Regions from separate parts of the Caballeronia sp. NCF2 genome, predicted to be linked through region 2. Evidence: riboswitches for the same ligand, from Rfam matches in the RefSeq annotation. Region 2 holds a riboswitch; the other holds the start of a gene.
The links. A riboswitch is a leader RNA that binds a small molecule or an ion and turns the genes downstream of it on or off. The one in region 2 is predicted to bind manganese.
Positions count from the first base shown of each region.

Region 1: linked by a shared signal. The riboswitch ahead of NCS02_RS01065 (sodium:calcium antiporter) and the one ahead of mntP (manganese efflux pump MntP) in region 2 are both predicted to bind manganese.

Region 1 is NZ_JALQDN010000001.1:219,911-235,020, reverse strand. Features, by position in the region: gene fliD (flagellar filament capping protein FliD) at 79-1,641, shown strand; gene NCS02_RS01090 (flagellar protein FliT) at 1,660-1,959, shown strand; gene NCS02_RS01085 (tetratricopeptide repeat protein) at 2,129-4,483, shown strand; gene vioA (dTDP-4-amino-4,6-dideoxy-D-glucose aminotransferase VioA) at 4,486-5,634, shown strand; gene NCS02_RS01075 (ATP-grasp domain-containing protein) at 5,668-6,789, shown strand; gene NCS02_RS01070 (class I SAM-dependent methyltransferase) at 6,786-7,637, shown strand; gene NCS02_RS01065 (sodium:calcium antiporter) at 7,782-8,792, opposite strand; yybP-ykoY riboswitch at 8,881-9,056, opposite strand; gene NCS02_RS01060 (ABC transporter substrate-binding protein) at 9,220-10,815, shown strand; gene NCS02_RS01055 (MBL fold metallo-hydrolase) at 10,822-11,895, opposite strand; gene NCS02_RS01050 (MerR family transcriptional regulator) at 12,001-12,423, shown strand; gene aceK (bifunctional isocitrate dehydrogenase kinase/phosphatase) at 12,458-14,260, shown strand; gene can (carbonate dehydratase) at 14,291-15,070, shown strand; gene NCS02_RS01035 (acetyl-CoA C-acetyltransferase) at 15,063-15,110, shown strand, end outside.
Region 2 is NZ_JALQDN010000064.1:163,344-178,453, reverse strand. Features, by position in the region: gene NCS02_RS23925 (DUF6632 domain-containing protein) at 18-449, shown strand; gene mntP (manganese efflux pump MntP) at 415-984, opposite strand; yybP-ykoY riboswitch at 993-1,159, opposite strand; gene NCS02_RS23915 (outer membrane protein assembly factor BamB family protein) at 1,260-2,960, opposite strand; gene NCS02_RS36340 (hypothetical protein) at 3,090-3,212, shown strand; gene NCS02_RS23910 (glucose/quinate/shikimate family membrane-bound PQQ-dependent dehydrogenase) at 3,254-5,755, opposite strand; gene NCS02_RS23905 (hypothetical protein) at 5,914-6,237, opposite strand; gene NCS02_RS23900 (hypothetical protein) at 6,290-6,538, opposite strand; gene NCS02_RS23895 (hypothetical protein) at 6,660-7,031, shown strand; gene NCS02_RS23890 (amino acid aminotransferase) at 7,036-8,235, opposite strand; gene NCS02_RS23885 (amino acid permease) at 8,285-9,661, opposite strand; gene NCS02_RS23880 (hypothetical protein) at 10,004-10,264, shown strand; gene NCS02_RS23875 (hypothetical protein) at 10,351-10,503, shown strand; gene aroQ (type II 3-dehydroquinate dehydratase) at 10,554-10,991, opposite strand; gene NCS02_RS23865 (Gfo/Idh/MocA family protein) at 11,028-12,086, opposite strand; gene NCS02_RS23860 (MFS transporter) at 12,172-13,590, opposite strand; gene NCS02_RS23855 (sensor domain-containing diguanylate cyclase) at 13,981-15,110, shown strand, end outside.

The sequences.
Region 1 (15,110 bases), on a different contig from region 2:
AAGAGTTTGTTTCCCGCAACGAGCAGTTGACTGCGATCACGCGCAATCAGGCGACAGCGCGATACACGGAGTTACCCGATGTCCACGATCAGTACGGCCACCACGGCGGCGACCGCCGCGCAGACCCAGGCGTCCGCGAACGCGGCGCTTGCCGAAGCAGCGCAATCCATCATCAGCGGCGCGACGGGCAACTCGTCGATGGACGTCAACGCGCTCGTTACCGCGATGGTCAACGCGAAAACGGCCGGCCAGAGCGCATCGCTCGCCGCCGCGCAATCGAACGACAACACGAAGCTCTCGGCGATCGGCACGCTGTCGTCGGCGCTCTCGACGCTGCAAACCACGATGACGAGCCTGACCGACGGCTCGCTGATGTCGACCTTCACGACCAACGTGACGGGCACCGGCATCACCGCATCGGGCGCCGCCGGCGCCGTGGCGGGCAGCTACGACGTGACGGTCTCGCAGATAGCGAAGGCGCAATCGCTGACGTCGACCGGCTTCGCGACGGACGAAAAGCTCGGCACCGGCACGATGCAGATCAGCGTCGGCTCCAAGTCGATGTCGCTCAACATCACGAGCAGCAACAACACGCTTTCGGGCATCGCCGCCGCGATCAACAACGCGTCCGGCAATCCGGGCGTGAGCGCGACGATCGTGACCGGCACGGACGGCCAGCATCTGGTGCTCAACTCCACGACGACGGGCGCGTCGAACGTCATCTCGACCACGATCACCGGCGCGGCCAGCGGCAGCGACCTGAACAAGCTCGGGGTCTCGTCGACGGCCGGCGCAAACGGCGCGGCGTCCACGATTTCCGACGATTCCGTCACCAACGGCTGGTCGCAAAGCGCGACCGCGCAGGACGCGATGTACAAGGTCGGCGGCGTCGCGGGCACGAGTTCGAGCAACACGGTCACGAGCGCGATCAAGGGCGTGACGCTGAACCTGACGGCGGCGGCGGTGACGACCCCGGCGAGCACGCAGACGGTCACGATCTCGCAGGACACGTCGTCGATTTCGAGCGCGATTTCGAACTTCGTCAGCCTCTACAACACGGTCGTCTCGACGATCAACTCTTATACGTCGTTCAACAGCAGCGCGTCCGCGGGCTCGCAGGGCGGCGTGCTGCTCGGCAACTCGGCGGTCAACACGATCAAGAATCAGCTTTCGGCGATCATCGGCAGCGCGGTCGGCAAGGGCAGCGGCTCGATCTCGCTGGCGTCGCTCGGCATCAGCCAGGTTTCGTCGCTCGATGCGACCGCGGAGCAGCCGGCCGGCACGCTGACCATCGACAGCGACAAGCTCACCGACGCGCTGACGAACAACGCAACCGGCGTGTCGCAGCTTTTCAACGCGATCAACGGCGTCGGGGCGCAGCTGACCGACAAGATTTCGAGCTATCTCAGCACGGGCGGCCTGCTCACGTCCGAGACGGATTCGATCAACAAGGATCTCGCCAACATCTCGACGCAGCAGACGACGCTGACCAACTACGCCGCGCAGCTCACGTCGGACTACAACGCGCAGTTCACGGCGCTCAATACGCTGATGGCGAGCATGAACCAGAACACGCAATATCTGACGGCGCTCTTCGGCGGCACGAACAGCGCGGGCGCGATGGCGACCAACAAGTCCTAAAAGCGGAGAACCGGCACGATGAACCAGGACGCTCTCGTCGAACAACTGTTCGCACTGACGAAAGACATGGAAACGGCGGCCACGCTCGCGGACTGGCCGCGCGCAGCGGAGCTCGATGCCGCGCGCACGCCGCTTTTGCAGGCGCTGACGCGCGAGCAGAGCCCGCAGGCGCTCGCGAAAATCCGCGAAATCCAGGGTATCGACGCTGCCGTGCTCGCGGACGCGAGCGCGACCCGCACCGGTCTCGCCGCCGAATATCACGCGGCGATGAAGCGCGTGAACGCCGTCAACCGCTACCAGCAAGGCGCGCGGTTCTAGAAACACCGCGCTTTCGCTTCAGTTTTCCCCCGATGCCCGCTTCACGCGGGCATTTTTTCGCCCGCTGGCGATCCCCCGAATTACGGCGGCTTTCCCGCTCATCTCCGCGCTTCGGTTTGGCGGCCTCGCTTGGATAATCAGTTCAATCGCAAGGAGCACGCCGAAGATCATGAGCATTTCCCTACAGGTTCCGGACGCCACGACGCTGACGCCGGAGCAACAGTTCGAGCAGGACATCGCGACCGTCATGCAGTCGGCGCTGGAGAATCATCACGCCGGAAATCATGCCGACGCCGAAGCGCTCTATCGCGCGATTCTCGATCACAAGCCGGATCACGCGGACGTGCTGTACAACCTCGCGGTTCTCTTTATCCAGACGCAACGTCCGGACGACGCGGTGCCGCTGTTCGAATCCGTGCTCGGCCTGCGTCCGGACAACGGCCAGTACTGGGTCTCGTACATCGACGCGCTCGCGCGCACCAATCAGACGCAGGCTGCCTGGTTCGCGGTTGAAATGGCGCAGCAGCGCGGCGCGCGCGGTCCGGCGATGGACGGCCTGATCGAGCGCCTGTCGCACCCGAATGGCTACGCGGCGGCCGTGCTCGCCGAGGCCTCGCAGCTCGCGCGCCTCGCGCCGAAGACCGTCGATGGCAGCGCGGACGACGCGTCGCAATCGACCGCCGGCAAGCGCGGCAATCCCACGCCGCAGGACCTGAACCAGTTCGCGTCGCTCTACAACAAGGGCCGCCACGAGGAAGCGATCAAGCTGGCGCGCGTGCTCGTCGAACGTTATCCGCATCACGTCGGCGCGCAGCGTTCGCTCGGCCTGGCGCTGTACTCGCACGGCCGCTTCGTCGAAGCCATCGAGCCGCTCGGCCGCACGGTCGAGCTGGAGCCCGCGGACCAGCATTCGCGCATGCTGTTCGCGAGCGCGCTGCAGGTTCATGGCGACAACGTCGGCGCCGAGCGGCAGTGCCGTCTGGTGATCGCGCGCGACCCGAATCACGCGGAAGCGCATCGCGTGCTCGGCGTGTCGCTGTCGGCGATGCGCCGTCACGCCGAAGCCATCGAAGCCTGCGAACGGGCGATCGAGCTCGCGCCGAAAAACGGCGACATGCACGGCGCGCTCGGCGTCGTGCTGATGGACGACGGTCAGATCGCGCGCGCCGAAGGCACCTTCCGCAAGGCGCTCGAGTGCAACCCGATCGACTTCATTTCGCACAGCAATCTGCTGTTCTGCCTCACGCACCGTACCGATCTGACGCCCGTCGCGCTCTTCGACGAACATCGCGAATTCGACCGCCGTCACGGCGATCCGGCGCGCCGCCTGTGGCGCGCGCACGAGAACGCGAAGGATCCGCACAAGACGCTGCGCGTCGGTCTCGTGTCCGGCGACTTGTTCCGCCACGCCGTCGCATCGTTTCTGGAACCCGTGCTCGCATTGCTCGCGAAGGATCCGGGCATCGAGATTCACGTCTACAGCACCCATGCGCGCGAGGATTCGACGACGCAGCGCCTGCGCGGCCACGCGCCACGCTGGAACGTCGTCTCGGGCTTGCCGGACGATGCGTTCGTCGAGAAAGTGCGCGCCGACGGCATCGATATCCTGATCGACCTGTCGGGCCATACCGGCCGCAACCGCCTGCGCGCCTTCGCACGCAAGCCCGCGCCGGTCCAGGCGTCGTGGATCGGCTATCCGCAGACGACCGGCGTCAGCGCCATCGACTATTACTTCGCGAACCGCACGCCGCATTTCTCGCCGATCGACGACCAGTTCGTCGAAAAGATCGCGTACCTGCCGGCGGCGGCGCCGTTCCTGCCCGATGCGAATTCGCCGCCGGTCAATCTGCTGCCCGCGCTCCACAAGGGCTACGTCACGTTCGGCAGCTTCAACCGCGTGTCGAAGCTGCGCCGCGAAGTGATCGCGCTGTGGGCGCGCGTGCTGCACGCCGTGCCGGATTCGAAGATGCTGATGGGCGCGATGCCCGACGACAGCGCCGTCGCCGAACTGGGCAAGTGGTTCGCCGAAGAAGGCATCGCCGCGGACCGGCTTTCGCTGCTCAAGCGCTCGAACGTGTCGGTGTATCTGCAGCAGCATCATCAGGTCGATCTGTGTCTCGACACCTTCCCGTATGCGGGCGGCACGACGACGCTGCACGCGCTCTGGATGGGCGTGCCGACGCTGACGCTGCTCGGCGACACGATGCCCGGCCGCGCGGGCGGCACGTTGATGAGCCAGGTCGGACTCGAATCGTTCATCGCACGCGACGCGGATGAATTCGTCGCGAAGGGCGTCGCGTACGCAAGCGATCTGAATGCGCTCGCGGCCCTGCGCACCGGCATGCGCGAGCGCTGCTCGGAATCGGCGCGCTTCCGTCCGGACGTGATCGCCGCGAGCATGAGCCACGCGCTTCGTCACATGTGGCAGCGCTGGTGCGCCGGCCTGCCCGCCGAATCTTTCGATACCGAACTCCTCGCCGCCGCGCCCGCCGCAGCGAATTCAGCAGCCACCACGCAAGGTTGATCATGAGCGCCATTCCTCTCTTTCGCGAGCAGCCCGCCATCGACGAGCGTATCTTCGTCACGCAGCCGCATCTGCCGCCGCTCGACGAATTCGTTCCGTATCTCGAGAAGATCTGGGAAAACAAGACGCTGACCAACGGCGGCCCGTTTCATCAGCAGCTCGAACAGGCGCTGTGCGAATACCTCGGCGTGCAGCACCTCGCGCTGTTCTCGAACGGCACGATGGGTCTCGTCACCGCGCTGCAGGCGCTGCGCATCACGGGCGAAGTGATCACCACGCCGTATTCGTTCGTCGCGACCGCGCATTCGCTGCTGTGGAACGGCATCAAGCCGGTGTTCGTCGACGTGGACCCGGTCACGCTGAATCTGGATCCGCGTCAGATCGAAGCCGCCATCACGCCGCAGACCACCGCGATCATGCCGGTGCACTGCTACGGCCAGCCGTGCGACGTCGAAGCGATCCAGGCGATCGCCGACAACTACAACTTGAAGGTGATCTACGACGCCGCGCACGCGTTCGGCGTGCGCAACGAGGCGGGCAGCATCCTCACGCACGGCGACCTGTCGGTGCTGAGCTTCCACGCGACGAAAGTCTTCAACACGTTCGAGGGCGGCGCGATCGTCTGCCCGGACGCGAAGGTGAAGCAGCGCATCGACCATCTGAAGAACTTCGGCTTCGTCAACGAGACGACCGTGGTCGCGGCCGGCATCAACGGCAAGATGAGCGAAATCAATGCGGCATTCGGCCTGTTGCAGCTTCAGCACATCGATCGCGCGCTCGCGCGCCGTCAGGAGATCGACGCGCTGTATCGCACCCTGCTCGCCGACGTCGACGGCATCGTGCCACTGCCCGGTCTCGCGGGCGGCGCGACGAACCACTCGTATTTCCCGGTGCTCGTGCAAAGCGACTACAAGCTGACGCGCGACGAGCTGTATCAGCGTCTGCGCGATCACGAGATTTTCGGCCGCCGCTATTTTTATCCGCTGATTTCGGATTTCCCGATGTATCGCGGCCTGCCCTCCGCGCAGCCGAGCCGACTGCCGAACGCGCAGGAAGCATCGCGCAAGGTGCTGTGCCTGCCGATCTATCCGGCGCTCGCGGACCGCGACGTCGAGCGCGTCGTGGACGTGATCCGCGCGGCCAACGTCTAAGGCCCAGCAGCCCGGCGCACGCAGGATCGACCCATGCACGTGTTTCTTCTCTTCAGCGGCACCAACGATCGCGCCGTCGTCGCGCTGCTGCGCGCGATCGGCAAGCTCGGGCAACAGGCGGCGGTGATCGCGCGTTCGGCCGCCGATCCGGTTCTGTCGAGCGCGTATCGCGATCTCGTGGTCGCCGTGCGCGAAAACGACACGCTCTCGGTCCCGCTGCTCGCCGGTTATATCGCGCAGGCGAAGGCGAAGTTCGGCGCGCGCCGCGTGACGCTCGTGCCGATCTCCGAATTCTTCAACACCTTCCTGCTGAATCACAAGGAAGCGCTGGAATCCATCGACGGCGTGCATGTGCCGCTCGTCGATCCGTCGCTGTACGCGAAGCTCACGAACAAGGCGAGCGCCACCGAGTTCTTCGCGCGCGAAGGCATCGCGCCGCCGCCCGAATACGCGGGCATCGACGATGCCGTGGTGCCTTTCGTCGCCAAGCCGAAATGCAACGTCGACGGCAAGCGCGTGCTTTATCCGGTGCTCGTGAAAAGCGACGCGGACCTCGCCGCTTTCAAGGCGAGCGAAGATCCGTCGCACTATTTCTTTCAGCACTTCGTGACGGGACGCAGCTTTTATCTGCTCGCCTATTTCGCGCGCACCGGCGAAGTCTTCTGCTCGTCGCAGGAAAACCTCGCGCAGCAGCCCGGCGGCAAGTCGATCGTGCTCGCGCGCACCGCCGATTTTCATGCGAGCGATATCGGCGTGAAGCTGCGGCAGGCGCTTTCGCAATGCGGCTATTTCGGCTTCGCGATGATCGAATGCATCGTCGGGGACGACGGCGCGTACTTCATCGAAATGAATCCCCGTCCGTGGGGACCGCTCGACCTGTGCCTGAACCACGACTGCGGCATCGTCGAAGCTTTCGTGGGCGACTGGGCGACGGAAGATGCAACCGCTTATCAAGGCCGGCGCCTTTCGCGCGCACGCCACGCCACGTATCTGTGGACGGGCGGCATCGTGAACACATGGCGCCGGCGCCGGACGACCGTGCATCGCTATGGCAGCGAAGCGCGTCTCGCGGGCGCTGCGTTGCGCGCCCTGGCCGGCGACGTCTATCTCGCAAGCGACAGCTGGCGAATCTTTTACAAGGAACTATGGAAATGACCTCTGGCGCCACCGCAGTCAAGGAGCGGCTCGCTCAACTCTACGGAGAAGTCTCCAAGCACTCGGGGTATCAGACGATCCCCGACTTCGTCGCGAGTACGCTCGGTTATCAGGAGACCATTCAGAGCCAATGGCGCGGCGACCGCAACCGCCTCGACTGGATTCTCGCGCATCGCGCGCCGCAAGCCGGCGAGCGCTGGGCCGACTTCGGCGCGAATACGGGCTTCTTCACGTACACGATCGCGCATGCGCATCCCGATGCGCGCGTGACGGCGATCGAAGCGAACGCCGAACACGCGAGGTTCCTGCGCGAACTCGGCGACGCCTTCTCGATCGGCAATGTCGACGTGCATCACGAAGCGCTGCCCTTCGATGGCCTCGACAAGCTGTCGGACATCGACGTGCTTTTGCATCTGAATGTGCTGCATCACGCGGGCGCGGATTTCGACCGCGAATATGTGACCGGCGCGCACGACTTTCCGGCGTATGCGGTCGCTTATCTGAAGAAGCTGCGTCAGGCGTCGCGCTCGCTCGTGTTCCAGCTCGGCTGCAATCTGTGGGGCGACAAGACGCATCCGCTGCAGCCGGGCGCGACCGATGCGGAGCGTCTCGCGTATGTGTCGAAGCTGCTGACGGACGCCGGCTGGCGCATTCGCGATCTCGCGTACGCGAAGAAGACGACCGACGCGCCGATCGCCTATGCCGATCTCGGCAAGGACGTCATCGAAGCGCTGAACGGCCAGCACGGACAAGCCGAACTGCGCCTCTTCGCCGACGCGCTCGCGCCGTATGCGCTGGAACAGCACATCGGCGAGTTTTATCGGCGCGCGATTTACATCGTCGATTAATTGACGGACGGCACTAAAGTTATCGGCGCACCTGCCGATAACCCCTATAAGAACAACAAGAACGACGTGCCGGTTTTCTCGGCGCGCTGCTTCGCTCTTCGATGCCCGCCTCGCGCGGGCATTCTTCTTTGTGCCGCAGCTTTGTCAGCGCCCGAGCGTCAACGCGAGATAGGCCGCGTACAGCACGCCGTTGCCGAGCAGCGCCCACAGCACGACGCCGTTCTCCTTCGCATTGAAGCGCAGCCACGCCGCCGCCGCGAGCGTGATGAGCACGCCCGTCAGCACTTCGATACGCGGCTCCCACGGCGTCAGCATGATGCCGATGGCCGGCAGCAACGTCCCTTGAAACACCATCGCGCCGGTGATGTTGCCGAACGCGAGCGTGTCCTTTCCTCGGCGCGCCCACAGAATGCTGTTCACTTTCTCGGGCAGTTCCGTCGCGATCGGAATGATGATGAGCGACAGCAGCAGCGCCGAAATTCCCAGCGCATGCGACACGCCCTCGACGCCGTGAATGAAGCCCTTCGCGCCGCCGACGAGCAGCACGATGCCGAAGAAAAACTGCAGCATGATCGTGCCGAGCGACGTTTTCAAACCGAGACGCGAAGCGAACAAGGCCTCGGGCGCTTCCGTTCCGTGTCCGCCCTCGACGAGCTTCGCCGAAGCCTTGAACGTCGAAATCACATAAACGATATAGAGCGCGACGAGCCCGACCGCGAACAACGCGCGCACTTGCCACGCGTGATGCGGCACGAACATCGCGGCGCACGCGATGAGAAACGCGACCAGAAAGAAGTTCAGATCGCGCACGAAGCCGCTGCGCTCCGGCACGATGCGCCCGCTCATGCCGCGCGACTTGAGGATCGCGAACGTCATCAGACACGTCGAAAGCGTCGCGAGCATAAGCGGCGCGCCGAGAATCGCGCCGACGCCGATCTCTTCGTTGACCGCACGGCTCGTCGTGCCGCCGAGCAGCGCGATGATCGGCACCGTCGTCTCGGGCAATGCCGTGCCGACCGCCGCGAACAGCGATCCGGTCACGCCTTCGGAAATGCCGAGCCGTTCGCCGAGATGTTCGAGCGCATTCGTGAATAGCTCCGCCGCGACCAGGATGATCGCGAGCATCAGCGCGAGTTCGAGAAAGAGCATCGTCATGCGGCACCTCGCATCGAAACATGCGACGGGTGCGCGAGCGTGCGCGGGAAACGGGGATGTTGTAGTTGTGGGGACACGATGATTCCACGGCCGGACGTCGAGCGAACCACGATGCGCCACGCGCCGTCCGGCCAGGAACGACATAGCGCATCGATGGTCTCGCCAAACCGTTCCGGTCGAACGCGCCACGGCAGCAGGGCCGAGGATGTTGACGCGTTCTCCTTCGCTCGCGAAGGAAGGCTACTCCCCAAAGAAGGCGCAAGTTTAGCCCGATGCGCCCCGTTTCGGCAACCCGCGGAATAAGCGTATGCCGATCGGATCGTTGTCGTCGACGGATGCATCCGCTAATCTGGCCGCGCCGGGCGCGTCGCTTGCTGCGCGTGCTCAAGCTCATCCACGAACAAAAATGAAGATCACGGGAGATCTCATGCGTCTGAAACTCTTCGCCGCGGCCGCCGCGATGGCCATGCTCGCCGCGCCGATGCTCGCGATGTCCAAGCCGCTCACCGTCTGCACCGAATCGAGCCCGGACGGCTTCGATGTCGTGCAATTCAATTCGCTCGTAACGACCAACGCATCGGCGGATGTCATCTTCAATACGCTCGTCTCCTACGACGAAGCCGCGAAGAAGGTCGTGCCCTCGCTCGCGGAAAAGTGGGACGTGACGAGCGACGGGCTCACGTACACATTCCATCTGCGCCCGAACGTTCAGTTTCAGACGACCGATTACTTCAAGCCGACGCGTCCGCTCAATGCCGACGACGTCGTGTTCACGTTCTCGCGCATGCTCTCGGACGACAATCCGTGGCACAAGATCGCTGGCGCGAGCGGCTTTCCGCACGCGCAGTCGATGGGCCTCGTGAAGCTCATCAAGGCCGTATCGAAAGTCGATGACCATACCGTGAAGTTCGAGCTCAACGAGCCGAACGCGACCTTCGTGCCGATCCTCACGATGGGCTTCGCATCGATCTATTCGGCCGAATATGCGGACAAGCTGCTGAAGGCGAACCAGCAGGTCGATCTGAACAGCAAGCCGATCGGCACCGGCCCGTTCGTGCTGAAGAGCTACACGAAAGATTCGGTCATCCGCTACGACGTGAATCCGTCGTACTGGGGCGCGAAACCGAAGATCGACCGGCTGATCTACGCGATCACGCCCGACGCCGCCGTGCGCGCGCAGAAGATCAAGGCGGGCGAATGCCAGATCGCGCTGTCGCCGAAGCCGCAGGACGTCATCGACGCGAAGAAGGACAAGTCGCTGAAGGTGAGCGAAGCGCCCGCATTCATGACGGCGTTCGTCGCGCTCAACACGCAGAAGAAGCCGCTCGACAATCCGAAGGTGCGTCAGGCGATCAACATGGCCTTCGATCGCACGACCTACATGAAGACCGTGTTCGACAACACGGCGACGCAAGCGGTGAATCCGTATCCGCCGAATACGTGGAGTTACGACAAGAGCATCGAGGCGTACAAATATTCATCCGCCGATGCGAAGAAGCTGCTCGCCGATGCGGGCTTTCCGAACGGTTTCGACACGACGATCTGGGTACGCCCGAACGGCAGCGTGCTCAATCCGAATCCGAAGGCGGGCGCGGAATTGCTGCAAGCCGATCTCGCGAAAATCGGCGTGAAGGCGCAGGTGAAAGTGATCGAATGGGGCGAACTCATCAAGCAGGCGAAGCAGGGTCAGCACGACATGCTGTTCATGGGCTGGGCGGGCGACAACGGCGACCCGGACAACTACATGTCGCCGCTTTTCAGTTGCAACGCGGTGAAGTCGGGCATCAACTTCGCGCGCTATTGCGATCCGCAACTGGACAAGCTCATCGCCGATGGCAAGTCGACCGCCGATGTCGCCAAACGCACGAAGTCGTATGTCGATGCGCAGAAGATCATCCACGATCAGGCGCTGTGGATTCCGCTCGTCTATCCGACGGCGGCGGCGCTCACGCGCGCGAACGTCAGCGGCTATAACGTGAGTCCGTTCGGGCGCGTGAATTTCGGCGCTGTTTCCGTGCAGTAAGCGAAGTCAGGCCGGCGTGAAGCGGATCACGCCGTCAGCGCCGGTCTGACGTTTCAGCGTGCCATCGAGCCAAAGCAGATTCAGATGCGCGAGCGCTTCGCCGAGCGCGAACGTCATCTGATGGATATCGAGCTTGCGCTTGAACATGAGCGGGACGATGTCTGCGGCGCTGCATGGCTTTTGAGCGCACGCGTCGCGCACTTCCGCCAGCCGCGCGCGATGATGCTCGCGCAATTGCCCGATGCGCGTTTGCACGCCGCGAAACGGCTTGCCGTGTGAGGGCAGCGCGAGCGTATCGGCGGGCATGGTTTCGTAGCGGCCGAGCGATTCCAGATACAGCGCAAGCGGATTGCCTTCCGGCTCGACCGCGAACACCGACACGTTTGTCGAAATGCGCGGCAACACCATGTCGCCGGAAATGAGCAACTTGTCGGCGGCGCAGAAAAGCGCGCTGTGCTCCGGCGAATGGCCGTAGCCCGACACCACTTCCCAATTGCGCGCGCCGATACGCATGACATCGCCATCGCGGATACGCCGATATTCCGGCGGAATCGACGGCACGAGCGTCGGGTAATAGCTATCGCGCTTGCGCAGCGCATCGAGCGACGCTTCGTCGGACAGGCCGTGCGCCGCGAAATGCGCCGCCGCTCGCTCGCCGCCCGCGTTCGAGCCGTCGCCGGCGGCCATCACGCGGCCCATCGCGTATTCGCCGAGCGACATCCACAGGCGCACGTTCCATCGATTCTTGTCGCCGCCCGTGCAGATCCAGTCGGCAAGTCCCAGATGATCCGGATGACAATGCGTGACGATCACACGCAGCACCGGCTTTCCATCGAGCACGGAATCGAACACGCGCTCCCAGTTCGCGCGGATCGTATCGCTCGAAATGCCGCAATCGACGACGGTCCAGCCTTTCACACCGTCGATTTCATCGGCGAGCAGCCACAGATTGATGTGATCGAGCGCGAACGGCAGCGGCATGCGCAGCCAGAACACGCCCGGCGCCACTTCCATGACGCCGCCCGATTCGGGCAGCCGGTCCGCGAAAACATAGTCGAGCTGGTGTTCGAGTGCGTTCATTCGGTGCCTGCCTCCGGGTTTGCGCCGCGTTGCAATTTGGCCAAGTTGACGATAACGTAAACGTCCATTCTAACGTTGCGCGCGCATTTGCGCTGCCGGCCGGCAATGACCCAACCGACGCATTACACGATCACCGAACTGGCGCGCGAGTTCGACATTACGCCGCGCGCCATTCGCTTTTACGAAGATCAGGGGCTGCTCGCGCCGAAGCGCGAAGGCTCGAACGGCCTGCGGCGTGTGTATTCGGCGCGCGATCGCACGCGCCTCAAGCTCACGCTGCGCGGCAAGCGGCTCGGTTTCACGCTGTCGGAAATCCGCACGCTGCTCGATCTGTATGACTCGCCTACCGGCACCGCGACGCAGCTACAGGCTTTCGTCGATACGATCGCGGCGCATCGCGAAGTGCTGCAGCGTCAGCTCGAAGACTTGAACACGACGCTCGCCGAACTTTCCGCGTATGAGGAACAGGGCCGCGCGCTGCTCGCGGCGGGCGCGGAAAAGCGTGCGCGCAAACCCAAAGCGGCATAACGCGTGACTCCCGCACAGGAAGCGCAGGGTCGATATGAATCATTTCCCCAAGCTGCTCTCGTCGCAAATCGGCTTCGATGTCGCCAAGACGATACTCGAAGGCTTCGAGCATCATTACCGCGTGTTCCGCGAAGCCGCGATCAAGGCGAAGGAGCTATTCGAGCGCGGCGACTGGCTCGCGTTGCAACAACTGGCGCGCGATCGCATCGCGTCGTATGACGATCGCGTCACGGAATGCGTGACGGCGCTCGAAGACGAATACGACGCGGAGAATATCGAGGACGACGTGTGGCAGCAGATCAAGCTGCATTACATCGGCTTGCTGACGACGCATCGTCAGCCGGAATGCGCGGAAACGTTCTTCAATTCCGTGTGCTGCAAGATCCTGCATCGCTCGTACTTCAACAATGACTTCATCTTTGTGCGGCCGGCCATTTCGACGGAATACATCGAGAACGACGAGCCCGCCGCAAAGCCGACGTATCGCGCGTATTACCCGGAAAAGGACGGCCTCGCCGCGACGCTCGAACGCATCGTCACGAACTTTCAGTTGGAACCGCCGTTCGAGGATTTGCCGCGCGACGTGCAATGCGTGATGCAGGCGCTGCGCGAAGCCTTCGGCGATATCACGCCCGCGCCGAACTTTCAGATTCATGTGCTTTCGTCGCTGTTCTTTCGCAACAAGGCGGCGTATGTCGTCGGGCGGATCATCAACGGCGATGCGCTGCTGCCCTTCGCCATCGCGATCCGGCATACGAAGCCCGGCTTGCTCGCGCTCGATACCGTGCTGCTCTCGCGCGAGCAGGTGCTCATCATCTTCAGCTTCTCGCATTCGTATTTTCTCGTCGATATGGAAGTGCCGTCGGCGTTCGTGCAATTTCTGAGCACGATCATGCCGCGCAAGCCGAAGGCCGAAATCTATACGTCGGTCGGTTTGCAGAAGCAGGGCAAGAACGATTTCTATCGCGACTTGCTGCATCATCTGTCGCATTCGAGCGATAAGTTCATCGTCGCGCCGGGCATCAAGGGACTCGTGATGATCGTCTTCACGCTGCCGTCGTTTCCTTACGTGTTCAAGCTCATCAAGGACGCGTTTCCGCCGCCGAAGGAAACCACGCGGCAGAAGATTCAGGACAAGTATCAACTCGTGAAGCGGCACGATCGCGTTGGCCGAATGGCCGATACGCTCGAATATTCGAGCGTCGCGCTGCCGGTCGCGCGCCTCGACGACGCGCTCATCCGCGAACTCGAAAAGGAAGCGCCTTCGATGATCGAATACGAAGGCGACAAGCTCGTCATCCGACATGTGTATATCGAGCGCCGCATGGTGCCGCTCAATCTCTTCCTGCAGAACGGCAACGCCGACGACGTCGATCACGGCATCAAGGAATATGGCGACGCGATCAAACAGCTGATTCAGGCGAACATCTTCCCCGGCGACATGCTGTACAAGAACTTCGGCGTGACGCGGCACGGTCGCGTGGTGTTCTACGACTACGATGAAATCGAGTATCTGACCGATTGCAACGTGCGCCGCGTCCCTGCGCCGCGCACGGAAGAGGACGAGCTGTCCGGCGAACCGTGGTATACCGTCGGGCCGCACGATATCTTTCCCGAAACGTACGGCACATTTTTGCTCGGCGATCCGCGCGTGCGCGAAGCGTTCATGCGTCATCACGCGGATTTTTTCGATCCCGCGTTCTGGCAGCATCACAAGGAACAACTGCTGCGCGGCGAACTCGCCGATTTCTTTCCCTATGACCGGGACGTCCGATTCTGCATCCGTTACCCGGAGCGTTTCGACGAGCCCGGCCGATCGGACGCGCGCGCCGCGTGAAGCGCGCGGTCCGGCTTTTGACTTTCGAACATGAAACACATTGACGATAAAACGCCGCTTGCTCACCTGTTCGCAAACAATCAGGAATGGGTCGAACGCAAGCTCGCCGAAGACGCCGCATTCTTCGAGCGCCTCGCGCATCAGCAGACGCCCGAATATCTGTGGATCGGCTGCGCGGACTCGCGCGTGCCGGCCAACGAGATCATCGGCTTGCCGCCGGGCGAAGTCTTCGTGCACAGAAACATCGCGAACGTCGTCGTGCACTCCGATCTCAATTGTCTGTCGGTGATCCAGTTCGCCGTCGATCTGCTGAAGGTGAAGCACATCATGGTCGTCGGCCATTACGGCTGCTCGGGCGTGGGCGCGGCGCTCGTCGGGCGGCGCGTCGGTCTCGCCGATAACTGGCTGCGCCATGTCGAAGACGTGCGCGAAAAGCACGGCGCGCTGCTCGACGAATGGCCGATGGGCGACGCGCGCCATCGCCGTCTCGTGGAGCTGAACACGATCGAGCAGACCATCAACGTCTGCCGCACGACCGTCGTACAGGACGCATGGGCGCGCGGACAGGAGCTCACCGTGCACGGCTGGACCTACGGCGTGCACGACGGCCGCCTGCGCAACATGGGCATGATGATCGGCGCACCGGCCGAGATCGATCCGGTTTATCAGTCGTGCGTTGCCGCGATGACTCGCAGCGGCGCGCATTCCGCGGAAAACGATGTCCTCGCGTCAGATGCGGCACTTGCCGAACGCTTGGGCGACGTTCCCGAAGTGATCAAGGGCGTCATCAAGGAGCTGAAACATGAGTGAGACAAGGAACGATCCGATCGTCATCGTGTCAGCGGCGCGC
Region 2 (15,110 bases):
GCCGCCAAGGAGCCGCCATGAACGACGCCCGTCGCCTCGCCTGCCTGCGCATCGTGCTCGCCGTCGTCGGGCTGATCGCGCTCTTCGCCTTCTATCCGCTCATGCTGCTCTGGCCTTCTGGATGGGCGTGGGATGCCGGCCACGAAGGCCATTCGGAATACGCGATGATGATCGTCGGCATCTACGCGACGCTCGGCGTTTTCCTGCTGATCGCATCGCGCGAGCCGATGAGGCATCTGAGCCTCATCTGGTTCACGGTGTGGTCGAGCGTCGTGCACGGCGCGATCATGGCCGTGCAGTCGTTCGGCGGCGCGGGGCGCCACCTCGGTCATCTGGCGGGTGACGTGCCCGCGCTTTTCATCGTCGCCGCCGTGCTCGCGATTCTCACGCCGCGCGGCGGCAAGGCGCGCATCCTCAGCCGAGATGGCCGAGATGTTCGGCCAGAATGACGCTGCCGACGCCGATCAGAATCAGCCCGCCGACGATTTCCGCCCGCTTGCCGATCGTCGCGCCGACGAGCCGGCCGACCATCACGCCGATCGTCACCATCAGCATCGTCGCGAAACCGATGGTCGCGGCCGTCGAGAAGATATCGACATCGATGAACGCGAGGCCCGCGCCGACCGCCATCGCGTCGATGCTGGTCGCGAAACCAGTGAGCGCCAACACCCAGAACGAATGCGAATTGGGCTTTTCCGCTTCGTGGCTCACGCTGCTGAAACCTTCGCGGATCATGCGCGCGCCGAGCAGGAAGAGCAGGCCGAACGCGATCCAGTGATCCCACGCGGTGACATACTGCGCGGCCGCCCTGCCGAGCGCCCAGCCGACGAGCGGCGTCAGGGCTTCGATCACGCCAAAGATCACGCCGGTCTTCAACGCTTCCGCGATGCGCGGCTTGTGCAGGGTCGCGCCCTTGCCGACGGCTGCGGCGAACGCGTCGGTGGACATGGCGAAGGCTAGAAAAATTGTGGAGGCGAGATTCATCGAGTAGCGCTCTGGTCGGGCAAGATGGAACGACAGAACGCGCGCCCGACCGGTCGCGAATTCTGTCGATGGTCTTGCCAACCTTTGATGGCTGCTCATGCCACGGCCTGAACGACCGAGCGTGTTGACATGAGCGCTTTCCCTGTGCAGGAAAGCCGGCTACTCCCCAGCGAAGAACCGAGAGCTTAACATGACTTCGCGACCGTTCCACGGCGTTTCGGCTGGTTGCGGCGCGCTCGCGGCGTCACGCCCGGCGCCGCGTTCGCGCGCCGATCCTATTTCGACAACAGCCCGAACACGGCGACGCCGTTCTTCGTGCCGACATACACCTTGCCGTTCGCGATCATCGGCGTGATGAACTTGTTGCCCGCACCGAACTGGTCGCGCGTGCCGGCGTCGTTGCTGCTGTAGAGCTGGCGCGCGAGATTGGCCGCGTCGTAGGCGCGCAGCGCGCCTGTCGCGCCGTTCTCCGCCGCCCACAGAATGCCGTTCGTCGTGCCGTTCGCGGAAATGCTCGGCGTCGCGCCGGGGAAGCCGAACGCATTCGACGTCTGACTCGTCGACGTCGCCGAAAGCAACGCGTTGCTGACCGCGAACGCCCGAATGCTGTCGCCGACCGCGCCGAAATAGACCGTGTTGTTGAAATACGCGGGCGCGCCGAACATCGCCCCACGAATCTGGCCGACGAGTTCCTGATAGATGTGGTCCGCGTTCGAATCGAACTTGCCCATCGAGAAGCGGTTCACGACGTAGATCGTCGAGTTCTTGCCCGCGCCGATCGCCAGATGCCGGACCGTGCCGCCCGCATCGGTGAAGTCCGGCAGCACCATCGCGCCGCCGGAACCGAGATCTTCGTCCTCGTTCGACTCCTGCACCGTGTTCGACGGCTCGAAATAGTCCTGCACCCTGAGCGGCGACGTTTCCAGCCGCAAAAAACCGTTGCCGAAGTTGCCGTTGATCGGCATCTCCTGCGCGTTTTGCGTCGGATCGAAGGTGCCGTTGGCGTCGAGGAAAAAGATCGCCTGGCCGTCCGATGCGAGGCCCGCGCCGCTCATCCAGATCGAGCCCATCTGGCCGTTCGGCGTGAGGTTCAGCACGCTCGCCTGTTGCAGGGTCGCGGCGTCGTAGCCCATGACCCAGCCGGTGTACGGCATGAAGTCGCAATGCGAAGTCCACGCCGTGTAGACGACGCCGTTCAGCAGCAGCAACGCCGCGCGCTCGGCGTACTGGCCGGGATCGAACGTCAGCGTGCCGTTCTGGCTGCCCGCGCCGTTGCCCGGATACGTCGCCCGGATTTCGGTGGGGCCGTTGAAGAGCTCGGCGCCCGTCGCGACATCGAGCGCGTGAATGCGCTGGTGATACGCGCCCGACGCATCCTTCGACATGCCGACGACATACATCGCGCCATTCGGGCCGCGCGTCCGGTCGATGACCGGCGTCGCCGTGACACCGATGGTCGGCGTGATCTGATGACAGTTGTGGTCGTCGCTCGGCGACTCGCCGCTGCCGAGCGTCGAGACTTTCCACAGCACCGCGCCGCTGTCGGCGTCGAAAGCGTAGACGCTGGCGTTTTCCGTCGCGACGTAGAGCACGTTGCGCGTGCCGCCCGCGATCGGTACGCCCGCCAGAAAGAGCGGCTGCGCGTCGACGGCGCCATCGACGGAAAAGAGCGCGAGCTTGCCGAAAGTACGCTGATTGACGTTCGCCGGCGTGAGGACGGTTTCCGCGAGTTGCTGTCCGGTGCGCGCGATGTCGTTGTGCCAGGTGACGACATCTTTCGACACCGCAGCCAGAGGCGCCGATGCCCCCGCCGGGCTCGATGCCCCCGACGGGTCCGATGCCGCCGCCGGCGCGCCGCCGCTCGCCGCAGACGAAGTGGCGCTATCGCCGGAACCGCCACTGCACGCAACGACGATCGCCGCGATGAGCACAACGGCGCCGATCGCCGCGATACGAGCCGGAAAGTGCGTCTTCATCTGGATGCTCCTTCAGAGCGTTTCGCCTTTGCGTACGGTCAATTCCCCGAAAGATATTTGTTGCAATGCGTCATAATGTGCTAACCTAGGGTTATTACCTAGTTCGTTACCCCTAGTACGGAGTTCATCATGGGAATCATCGCTGCCACGCCGATCGCCCTCGTTTCCTTCATCGTCGCCGCCGTCCGCAATGCGCTGAGCGCGCGCGCCAAGGTCAGCGCGCTCATGGCCGAGGCTTATCGCCGGACGTAACGTGCAGGCGCGGGAGAAAATTCCCGCGCTTTTTTTCGCATTCACTGCAACGTATAGGCGATCACATAGTCGCCCGCCTTCGTGCCGAGCGAGCCATGACCGCCCGCCGTCACGAGCACATATTGCTTGCCGCTTGCATCGGCGTAGCTCATCGGCGTGGCCTGACCGCCCGCCGGCAGACGCGCCTCCCACAGCTTCTTGCCGTCGCGCACGTCGTAGGCGCGCACGTATTGATCGAGCGTGCCCGTCAGGAACGCGACGCCGCCCGCCGTCACGATCGTCCCGCCGAGGCTCGGCACGCCGAGCGGCATCGGAATCGGCAGCGGCGCGCTGTCGACGATGGTGCCGTTCTTGTGCATCCACGCAATCTTCTGCGTGCGCAGATCGACGCCCGCGATGTAGCCCCACGGCGGCGCCTGGCACGGAATCCCGAGCGGTGAAAGAAACGCGCTGATCTCAAAGCCGAACGGCGTACCGCGCGCGAGCTTGATGCCGCTCGTTTCGCTGCCTTTCTTCTCGCCGTTGTCCTCGGGAATCTTGTCACGCGGAATCAGCTTCGACGTGAACGCCATGTAGTCCGGATTCGCGATCAGAATCTGCCGCACCGGATCGACGGAAATCCCGCCCCAGTCGAATACGCCGAAGTTACCCGGAAACACGAGCGATCCCTGCTCCGACGGCGGCGTGTACGGCCCGTCGTAGCGCAGGCTCCTGAACTTGATGCGGCACCAAAGCTGATCGAACGGCGTCGTGCCCCACATGTCCGCTTCCGTCACGCGCGGCGGGTTGAAGTTGAGCGCGGAAACGGCCTGCGTCGGCGCGGTGTGATCGCCTTTCGCCGCGCCGCCCGGCACGGCGACTTCGCTGATCGGCACGATCGGCTGGCCGGTTTCGCGATTCAGCACGTAGATGCTGCCCTGCTTCGTCGATGCGATCAGCGCCGGCTGCGTGCCCTGCGCCGTCTGCAGATCGACGAGCGTCGGCTGCCCGCCCACATCCATATCCCACAGATCGTGATGCGTGAACTGATAGTTCCAGCGCAGCTTGCCCGTCGCGGCATCGAGCGCGACGACGCCCGCGCCGAACTTCTCGGCCTGTGGCGTGCGCTCGCCGCCCCACTGATCGGGCGTCTGGTTGCCCATCGGCAGAAAAATCATGCCGCGCTTTTCGTCGACGCTGAACATCGACCACATGTTCGGCGAATTGCGCACATAAGTGCCGCCCGCCGCGATCGGTTCGGTGGCGTCCGGATTGCCTGGATCCCAGTTCCAGACGAGATGGCCGTCATTGACGTCGAACGCGCGGATCACGCCCGACGGCTCGTTGTTCGATTCGTTGTCGGTCACATGACCGCCGACGATCACGAGATTGCGGAACACCGCCGGCGGCGAGGTCGAGTAATAGCCGCCCGGCGTGAACGGCCCGATATTCGCGCGCAAATCGATTGCACCGTTCTTTCCGAAGCTCGCGCACGGCTTGCCGGTGTCCGCGTCGAGCGCGATCAGGCGGGCGTCGGCGGTCGGAAGGAACAGGCGATGCGGACATTCGGCCTGCGCCGTGGTTTGCGCGGGCGTCTGCACGGGCGCGGAGGCTTCCGTGGGGGCGGATGCGTCGGCAGGCGCGGAGGCCGCATCGGCTTCGGCGGGCGCGCTGGCTTCGGGCGCGGCGGCAGCGGGCATCGGATGCATCGACGCATCGTAATAAGCGACGCCCCGGCAAGTCATGTGCTCCCAATGCTTGAACCCGATCGGACTCCGAATCCGCGGATCGAAACGCCACTTTTCCTTGCCGCTCGCGGCATCGAGCGCGATCGCCTTGCTATGCGGCGTGCACAGGAAAATCGTGTCGCCGACCTTGAGCGGCGTGTTCTCGTCGGTGGTTTCGGTCGGATCGTCGGGGCCGGGCATGTCGCCGGTGCGATACGTCCACGCCACCTTTAGCCGATGCGCGTTATCCGGCGTGATCCGGGCGAGCGGCGCGTAACGCTGCGCGAGCGGCGAGCCGCCATAGTCGACCCAGTCGCCCGCCGCGCGGCCGGTCGCGGCGTTGGCATCGGGCTGATTGGCGTCGGCGGCGACGTTCACGTCGATGCGCCCCGGCCGGTCGTGCGGATGATTGAACCAGGTGCCGACGCCGAGCAGCAGCGTGAGGATGATCGCGGCGGCGAGGGGCGTGCGCGCGGCGCGCGATGTCGAAGGCGGCCCGAACAACGCGCCGCGATGCACGAAGGGAATCAGCAGCCAGATCGCGAGCAGCAGCCAGATCCACAGGCGCGGCATGAGTTGCCAGAAATCGAAACGCACTTCGACGACGGCCCAGATCGTCGAGGCGAACAGGAACAGCGCGAAAAGCAGCAATGCGGAGCGCCGCCGGATCAACAACAAGAGCCCGGTCAGCACGATGGCCGCACCCGCGATCACGTAGTACCACGATCCTTTGAGTGCAACGAGATACGCTCCGCCCGCCGCCAGCAACACGCCGATGACGATAAACACAATGGCCGTAAAGAACGTGAGCGGACTGAGTCTGCCGTTGCCAGCCATGCTGAATCCTCCGTGACGATGAAAGGCGGAACACGGCCGTCGCGCGGTCGTGGTTCGGACGCTGTCGCGTGGAGGAACGGAGCAATCGCTGTGCCGTTCGGCGGGGAACGGGCGCGTGCAAGGCGTGCTTACGGATGACTTGCCGAATGAAGCTTAGATCACAGCGCCCGCGGCCAGAGCCCGCCGTGCGCGCTCGCGGGCATGACGCCTGCGACGAACGCCGCCTTCAGATCGGCGCGTTCGGAGAAACGCGGCGCATCGAACCACGCGAGGAAATCGTCGCGCCAGACGCCCCAGGCGTTTTCGTCGAAATCGAAGTCTTCGTCGAGGCGGCCGTTGTCGCGCAAATAGGCGCCGACCACTTGCGTGCCGTTCCAGTACGCGACGGCGACATCGCTGAGATCGGCCGTCACGCCGCGCGGCAGATCGCGCAGCATCATCGCGACGTGCGCCTTGAACGATTTGAATTCGGTCGGTCTCATCGCCTGCTCCGCTTCAAAAAAGTGCGTGAAAAAACTGCGTGCGCGTGCCCGTTCATTTGAACACGCCCTTGTTCAAGTCTTTTTCGAACGCGGCGGTCCATTGCGTGCCGTGTCCGATGCGATATTCGCGTTCCTTCAACGTGGAACGTCGCGTAATGGTGACGACGCCCTGCAACGGATAAACATCGTCCACGACATCGGACGCGCCGCCTTCGTGCACCAGAAAATCGCTCTCGTCGAGCCGATGGCGCGCGAGAATCGCGAGGAAGTCCGCTCTTTCGACCGGCGCGATCACAGTCATGTCGCCCTCCATGATCGAATGCTGCTTCCATTCAAAGTAGCACACGCGCGGAGGAACGTCGGCGCGTATCTTGCGAGGAGCGCGGGACGGCGCACGCGCTTTTTCCGGGAGTCGATAGCCGATGAATCGCAAAACGATGTTTCTATGCGCAGCGGCGCTGGCCGTCTGCACGCACGCACGCGCCGACGACGCCGTCTGCGGCACGCTCGAAAGCGCCACGAACGGGCAGGACGGCATAATCGCGCTGCGCGAAGGGGAAAGCGTGAATTTCTGGCGGGGCGGCGCCGTGCGGCACGGCGCGCTGCATGTGTACAAGGACGGCGAGGTGTATCGCGTGTACTGGCAGCCGGAAGGAAGCGGCGATGTCTACGTGCTCGCGAACGAAGGCACGAGTGCCGTGCGGCTCATTCTGACGCCGCCGCGCGGCACGAAAGTCGATACGGGACCGGGCAGCCTTCCGCCGCAGAAAGTGCTGTCCTGTCCCGCGATGTAGCGATTTACTTCGCCGCCAGCACCTTGCCGATGGCATCGGCGACGATCTGCACGTTGCTGTCGTTCAGGCCCGCGACGCACATGCGGCCCGAGCGCAGGATGTACACGCCGAATTCCTCCTTGAGCCGGTCGGCCTGATCCGCGACCAGACCCGTGTACGTGAACATGCCGCGCTGCTTGATATACCGCGTGAGCATCTCGCCGCGAACGTGATCCTTCAATCCGTCGTGGATCGCCTGACGCATGCGCGCGATGCGCTGGCACATCGACGCGAGTTCCTTTTCCCACGACTGTTTAAGTTCGGGCGTGTTCAGCACATGCGTGACGATCTTCGCGCCGTGCGTCGGCGGATTGCTGTAGTTCGCGCGCACGGCGCTCGTCAGCTGGCCGAGCACGCGATCGGCTTCGGCGGCATCGTCGCAAATGACGTGCAGGCCGCCGCAGCGCTCGCCGTACAGCGAGAAATTCTTCGAGAACGAATTGGCGATGAACGCCGGCACGCCACGGCGCGCGAGTTCGCGCACGGCGAACGCGTCGTCGTCGAGACCGGAACCGAAGCCCTGATACGCCATATCGACGAACGGCAGCAGATCGCGCTTTTGCAGCACGTCGATGATGTTCACCCATTGCGCCTGATCGAGATCGACGCCCGTCGGGTTATGGCAGCACGCGTGCAGCAGCACGACGCTCTTCGCGGGCAGCTTGTCGATGGCGTCGAGCATCGCATCGAAGCGCAGTCCGCCGGTGGCTTCGTCGTAATACGGATACGTGTTCACTTCGAAACCCGCGCGCTCGAAGATGAAACGATGGTTCTCCCACGTCGGATCGCTCACCCACACTTGCGACTTCGGAAAGTAGCGCTTGATGAAATCCGCGCCGACCTTCAGCGCGCCCGATCCGCCGAGCGTCTGCACGCTCGCGATGCGGCCATCGGCGCGCGCCGGGCTGTCGTTGCCGAACACGAGCGCCTGCACGGCGTCGCGATAATGCGCGAAACCGGCCATCGGCAAATACGGTTTCGGGCCGAGGTCTTTCAGGATCGACAGTTCCGCCTCGCGCACGGCCTGCATCACGGGCAGACGGCCTTCGTCGTCAAAGTAAATGCCGATGCTCAGGTTGACCTTATTGGTGCGCGGATCTTTCTGGAAGTTTTCGTTCAGCGACAGGATCGGGTCGCCGGGGTAAGCATCGATATGTTCGAACATGGTGACTTATAGGACGAGAGAGGACGAGAGATCAGCAAGCGCGGCCGCGTCAGTCTCCGCGCGCGGCCCGAGTTTTGAGATAGTAGCCGATTCCGAGAACGGCCAGCCAGACCGGAATCAGGTACACGGACAGGCGCAGATCCGGAATCTCGTACATCACCCAGACGATGCCCGCGAGAAACGCGAGCACGACGTAGTTCGTGAACGGATGCAGAAAGCTCGGAAACGAGGTCGCTTCGGCGTTCGCGCGCTTCTGCCGGCGGAACATGAGATGGATGATGCTGATCATCGCCCAGTTGATGACGAGCGCCGACACCGCGAGTCCCATCAAGAGGCCGAACGCGCGCCCCGGAATCACATAGTTGATGACGACGCACGCCGCCGTCACCAGCGCCGACACCGCCAGCGCCGCGAGCGGAATGCCGCGTCCGCTCACGTTGAGCAGCGCGCGCGGCGCGTTGCCTTGCTGCGCGAGGCCGTACAGCATGCGGCTGTTCGCATAGACGCCGCTGTTGTACACGGAGAGCGCGGCCGTCAGCACGATCACGTTGAGCACGTTCGCGACGACCGTGCTGTTCATCTCGCGGAAAATCAGCACGAACGGACTGCCGCCGGTCGCGACCTTGTCCCACGGATAAAGCGACAGCAGCACGCCGAGCGCGCCGACATAAAAAATCAGGATGCGATAGATGACCTGATTGGTCGCGCGCGGAATGCTGCGCGACGGGTCTTCCGCTTCCGCCGCCGTAATGCCGACGAGCTCCAGCCCGCCGAACGAGAACATGATGACGGCCATCGACATGACGAGCCCGTGCACGCCGTTCGGAAAGAAGCCGCCGAGCCGCCAAAGATTCGCGACGCTCGCTTCCGGCCCCGCCTTGCCCGACGCGAGCAACCAGCCGCCGAACAGGATCATGCCGACGATCGCCGCCACTTTGACGATCGCGAACCAGAACTCCGTCTCGCCGTAGGACTTCACGCTCGTCAGATTGATCGCGTTGACGATCACGAAGCACGCGAGCGCCGATATCCACATCGGCAATCCCGGCCACCAGTACTGCATGTAGATGCCCACGGCCGACAGCTCCGCCATGCTCACCAGAATGTAAATGGCCCAGTAGTTCCAGCCGGAGATGAAACCGGCGGCGTGGCCCCAGTATTTATCGGCGAAATGGCTGAAGGAACCGGCAACCGGCTCGTCGACGATCATCTCGCCGAGCTGACGCATGATGAAGAACGCCATCAGCCCGGCGATCGCGTAGCCGAGCAGCACGGATGGCCCGGCGAGCTTGATCGTCTGCGCGACGCCGAGAAAAAGCCCGGTGCCGATCGCGCCGCCGAGCGCGATCAACTGGATGTGGCGACTCTTGAGTCCGCGTTTGAGTGTGTGCGGCGAGGGTGTTTCGTTCGTCGTGGGTGAAGCCATGTCGATGTCTGTTGCACTGCAAAAATTACTGCGTTCATGGATCGAACGATCGCGCGTATCGTTTGATCCGACCTTTTAGTCTGCTTTTTGGTAAGAAACTGTTGTTTTTTCGTGCGGATGACCCCACAAGCCGCTGCAAAAAAGGCCGATTATCAGCGGACGGATCTGCGATTTTACCGCCCGGCGGCCGCAAAGCCTTGATGGGCGGGCGTATAGCAGCCGTGCTCCGAATCGCGGAAACGGACATCAAACGAATTGAGGCCGGAATCAGGGCTTGTTCGGAGGATTACTCGAGGCGTCGCGGCGTGAGAATCGCATCATCCACTCACGACGGGGGTCGCCATGTATCGGACGATGGAAGGAAACGCCAGGCCGCATCGAACGGCGCAGCGTTTCGGCGAAGGATCGCAGGACAGCGCGGCGACACAAGCGGAATTGCTGAGCGCGCTGCAGTCGGTGTCGGACAACATCATGCGTCTCGCCGGGAAGCTGCACGGCGATCCGAACGCCACCGACGACGATGCAGAGACCATTACCGAGCAGCATGCGTTCGCGCAAGAGCTGATCGGACGTTTGCTGGCGCTGCCCGCGTCGCAAACGTAACGGACCAACAGGGCCAACAGAAGGCGGGCAGCGGTGACGGCAAAGCCGCCCGCGCTCGGAGCATCGGGGAGAAGGATATGAGCTACTTGACGATCATCGCGGTGGTCTGGGCTGTTTGCGCGGTGGGTGCGGTGTTGTTCATCCGCGGCGCGGCGCAACGCAATCACGAACCGCTGCGCAAGCAGAGCGAACGCGAGCCGGTCGCGCCCGCGTCGAAGGATTTCAGTCGCCCGGCCTGACCCGATGACACGGCGAAGCGCCCACACGCTTCGCCGTGAAGGCATCGGCCTTATTTGATCGCGGCGACTGCTGCGCGCAAGCCCAGCAAGTAGCTATCGACGCCGAAACCGGAAATTTGCCCTCGCGCAATTTCCGCGAACACCGATTTGTGGCGGAACTCCTCCCGCGCGTGCACGTGCGACATGTGCACTTCGATGATCGGCGCCTTCAGGATCGCGAGCGCATCGCGGATCGCGTAGCTGTAGTGCGTCCACGCACCCGCGTTGATGACGATCGCATCGACGTTTTCTTCGAACGCGCGATGAATGCGCGAGCACATCTCACCTTCGATATTCGTCTGGTAGCACTCCACCTCGACGCCGAGTTCCTTGCCGAGCGCGGCCATCTGCTCGTCGATTTGCGCGAGCGTCGCCGTGCCGTACTGCTTCGGGTCGCGCTTGCCGAACATGTTGAGGTTGACGCCGTGCAGCGTCAGGATCGTTGCCATGTGATTTCCTTGAACTGGAAGGGGAATTGAAAAGATTCAGGCGGTCTCGACGATCCTGCCGCTCGTGGCGGCAAGAACGATGGCCTCGGTGATCCGCAGATTCTGCAGTCCGTCGCGCGCGCTGACAATAGGTTCGGCTTCCCCGCGCGCCACGCGCCCGAAATGTTCCATCTGATGCGCGAGCGGATCGTCGCGCTGCATCGCCACGACGTCTTCGTCGAACGGCTTCCACCATGATCGATCTTCGGCCTTCGCGTAGGACTTGAGACGCATCGTCGGCACGGAAAGCGAGCCGAACGTGCCCGCGATCACGTAGCAGTCTTCGTCGGGATACGTGGAATACGCCTTGTTCTCCTGCGACGTCTGCTCCCAGCTTCGCGGGCACGCGGCGGTGTCGGACAGCATGAACGTGCCGAGCGCGCCGCTCGCGAAACGCAGATTGATCGCGACCGTATCTTCGACGGGAAAGCCGCGCGTCGCGTGCGATGCGAACGCCTGCACCGCGACGATATCGCCGCACAGCATCCGCAAGTTGTGCACCTCGTGGATCATGTTGAGCAGGATCGGCCCGCCCCCCGGCTCGCGCCGCCACGGCGCGCTGGCGTAATACTCGTCGGGCTTGAAGAACACCGCGCTGCCCATCACCGCGACGAGCTTGCCGAGCCGCCCTTCGTCGATGACCTGCTTCGCGCGCGCCATGATCGGGCTGTGCGCGCGATGATGGCCGATCAGCACTTTCGCGCCGGAACGCTCCACTTCATCGACGAGCATCTGCGCTTCCTCGACCGTCGGCGCGATCGGCTTCTCCAGCAGGATCGGCACGCCCGCCGCGATGCACACGCGCGCATGTTCGACGTGCAATTGATTCGGCGTCGCGAGCACGATGCCGTCCGGGCGATCCTTCGCGAGCAGTTCGTCGAGCGTTTTGTAGAGCGGCACGCCCGCCTTCTGCGCGATGTCGACGGCGGCGGGCGCCGGATCGACGATGGCCGAGAGCGTGCACGTCGTGCTCGCCTGCGCGACGCCCACGTGCGCCTGACCGATATAGCCCGCGCCCGCCACCGCGATACGCGTCTTGCCTGAGTCTGTATTCACTTCGATTTCACCGTGTTGAAAAAGCGCGAGTTCACCCCGGCGGCGCTGTCGCGCGCCGCCTGAGCAAGGAAAGAGGACATGAGCTTCAGGAAGTGCGCGCGTTCGCGACCGATTCCGCGCGCAGGCGGTCGTACTCGGACTTCTCGACCGGCCGCGCGTCCGGCTCGCCGAGCTGGTTGAGCGGAATCCGGTACGTCTCCCGCGCGCTCCACGCGGCGATCGCCGAGATGATCGTGACGGCGAGCGTGATTGAACCGATCATGACCGGAATGTTCGTCGATCCGGGCGGCGCGACGCTCGCGAACAGCGCGGGCAACAGCGCCGTGATGGTCGTGCCGATGTTCTGCGAGATCGCCATCGCGGAGACGCGCGTGCGCGTCGGGAAGAGTTCGGGATAGAAGCTCGGGAAGATCGCGTTGTAGCCCTGATAGACGATGCCCCACATCAAGAGCGACGCGACGATCGCCATGCCGACGTTGTGAATGCTGATCGCGTAGAGATACAGATACGACAGCAGCCCCGAGGCGATCGCCCCGACGATGATCGGCGGCCTGCGCCCGATCTTGTCGGAGAGATTGCCGACGATCGGAATCACGATGACGGCGAGAATATTGCCGACGACCGGAATCCACAGATACACGCTCTTGTGAAAGCCGATGCCGTACGCCGCCTGCACCGCATACGCCGCGCCGAAGATCGTCGCGACCACGGGAATCACGTTCATCAGCGCCATGCAGACGACGCGGATCATGTCGGGCAGGTTGTACTTGAAGGCGTCGACGATTGGCGAGCGCGGCACCGCGCCCTTCTCGCCTTCCTTCTCGAACGCGGGCGTCTCGTGCACTTCGCGCCGGATGATGTAGCCGGCAACCAGCACGAACGCCGAAAGCAGGAACGGAATGCGCCAGCCCCATGAATTGAACGCGTCCTCGGGCATGTAGTACGCGAGCGGCAGGAACACGGCGGCGGCGAGAATCTGTCCGGCCTGCACGCCTTGCAGCGTGAAGCTCGCGAAGAAACCGCGGCGTCCGAATGGCGCGTGTTCGAGAATCATCGAGCTCGCGCCGGAGATTTCGCCCGCGACCGCGAAGCCCTGGACGAGCCGCAGGATCACGAGCAGCGTCGGCGCGAGCATGCCGACGCTGTGATACGTCGGCAAAAGTCCGACGGCCATCGTCGAGAAGCCCATCAGGAACATGCACAGCACGAGCACGGTCTTGCGGCCGTGCGTATCGCCCCAATGACCGAGCACGAATGCGCCGATCGGACGCGCCACGTAACCGACGCCGTAGGTCGCGAGCGACGCGACGATCGCCACTTTCGGATTGCCCGAAGGAAAGAAGAGTTGCGGAAAGATCAGCGCGGCGGCTTGCGCGTAGATGAAGAAGTCGTAGTACTCGAGCGCGGAGCCGATCCAGCCGCTCGCGGTCGCCTTCTTCGTCTGCTTGTGGTGCTCGGCGTGCGACCCGCCTTTTGCACCGGGTGAGAGAGAGTTCGTGTCCATGACGTCTCCTTTTATGAATCGCCCGACGGTTTCTGTGGCCATCTTTCCGCGAAACTGCTTCTTTCATCCTCACCGACGACGCCTTCGCGGCATGGCGCGCAGGACATCAAACATGATCGTCTCTGAAACGAAAGCTTTCGATGAGGCAAAACCCGGCGTCAGGCCAGGTTGAAAGACTTGAGCCCTAAATTACTATGTCCGCGCGAAAACGTAATCCGGCTCGAAGGAAAGTCAGAATGCGCTCTCAGCGAATAATCGACGCTCACCACGCCTGAGCCGCCGCTAAGTCCTGCCTAAAGAACACGCAGACGCCGCCGTATACACGATTACCGGCGGTGATCGCATCACCGCCGCCTTCGTATTCATCCTCTCGCCGGCCCGGTCTTGCGTATGTCAGGCAATCCGTCCTTGATCGATTCGATTCTGGCCACGCCGGCGACCGCGGACGGACGGATCACGCCTGCCGTTCGCGCATCGCTGCTGTCGACGCTTGTCGAAGACATCCGCCCGCTGCTGCTGTCCGGCATCTCCGGCGCGTTCGTCGCGATGATCGCGCTCGGACGCCAGCCGTCCCTCTGGACGATGCTCTGGCTCGCCGCCGACGCGCTTCTGCTCGCCACCCGCCTTTCGATCGTCGGCCGATATCGCGCGTTGAGCCGCACGGACGCGCCGCAGCCCGGCCGGTGGGCCGCGCGCTATGCGCCGTTCGGGCTGCTGGCCTGTCTCGTGACGGGCCTCGGCGCGATGGGCTGCGTGATCTCGGGCGACGCCGTGCTCGCGTCGCTCGCGATCATGGTGACGGCCGGCCTGCTCGGCGGCGTCGCGTCGCGCAACGCGGGCACGCCGCATCTGGCGATCGCGCAGGTGTGCCTCGGCGCGCTGCCGATCGGCGTCGGCGGGCTGTTCGGGCCGTCCGGCTACTGGATTCTCGTGCCGCCGCTCGTCCTCTATATCGCCGCGATGTGCGCGGTCGTGCAGCGGCACTATCGCGGCCTCGTCGCGCTGATGACCGCCAAGGAAAGCCACGCCGAAATCGCCACGCGCTTCGACGCGGCGCTCGCGCACATGCCGCACGGCCTCTGCACCGTGGATGCGTCGGGCAGGGTGGTGATCGCGAATCGCAAGGCGGCGGAGCTGTTCGGCGCGACCATCGACATGCTGCGGCTGAACGTGTCGCTGCCGGAGTTCATCGGCTATGCCGCGCTCGCGAAATTCGGCGAGACGCCGCGCGCGCAGCTTGCCGAGCGATGCGCGCAATGGCTCGAAAGCGGCCATCCGACGCTCGACCTGCCCTTGCGCGACGGACGGCATCTCGAACTGAGCCGCAATCCGGTGCCCGACGGCAGCGCGGTCATCATCATCGAGGACGTGACGGAGCGCCGCAAAGCCGAAGCGAGAATCCTGCAATGGGCGCATCACGATTCGCTGACGGGCCTGCCGAACCGGCGCTATCTCGGCGACCAGGCCGGGCGTCTGATGGCGGGCGGCGCGGGCCGCGAGAAAGTGACGGTGATGTACGT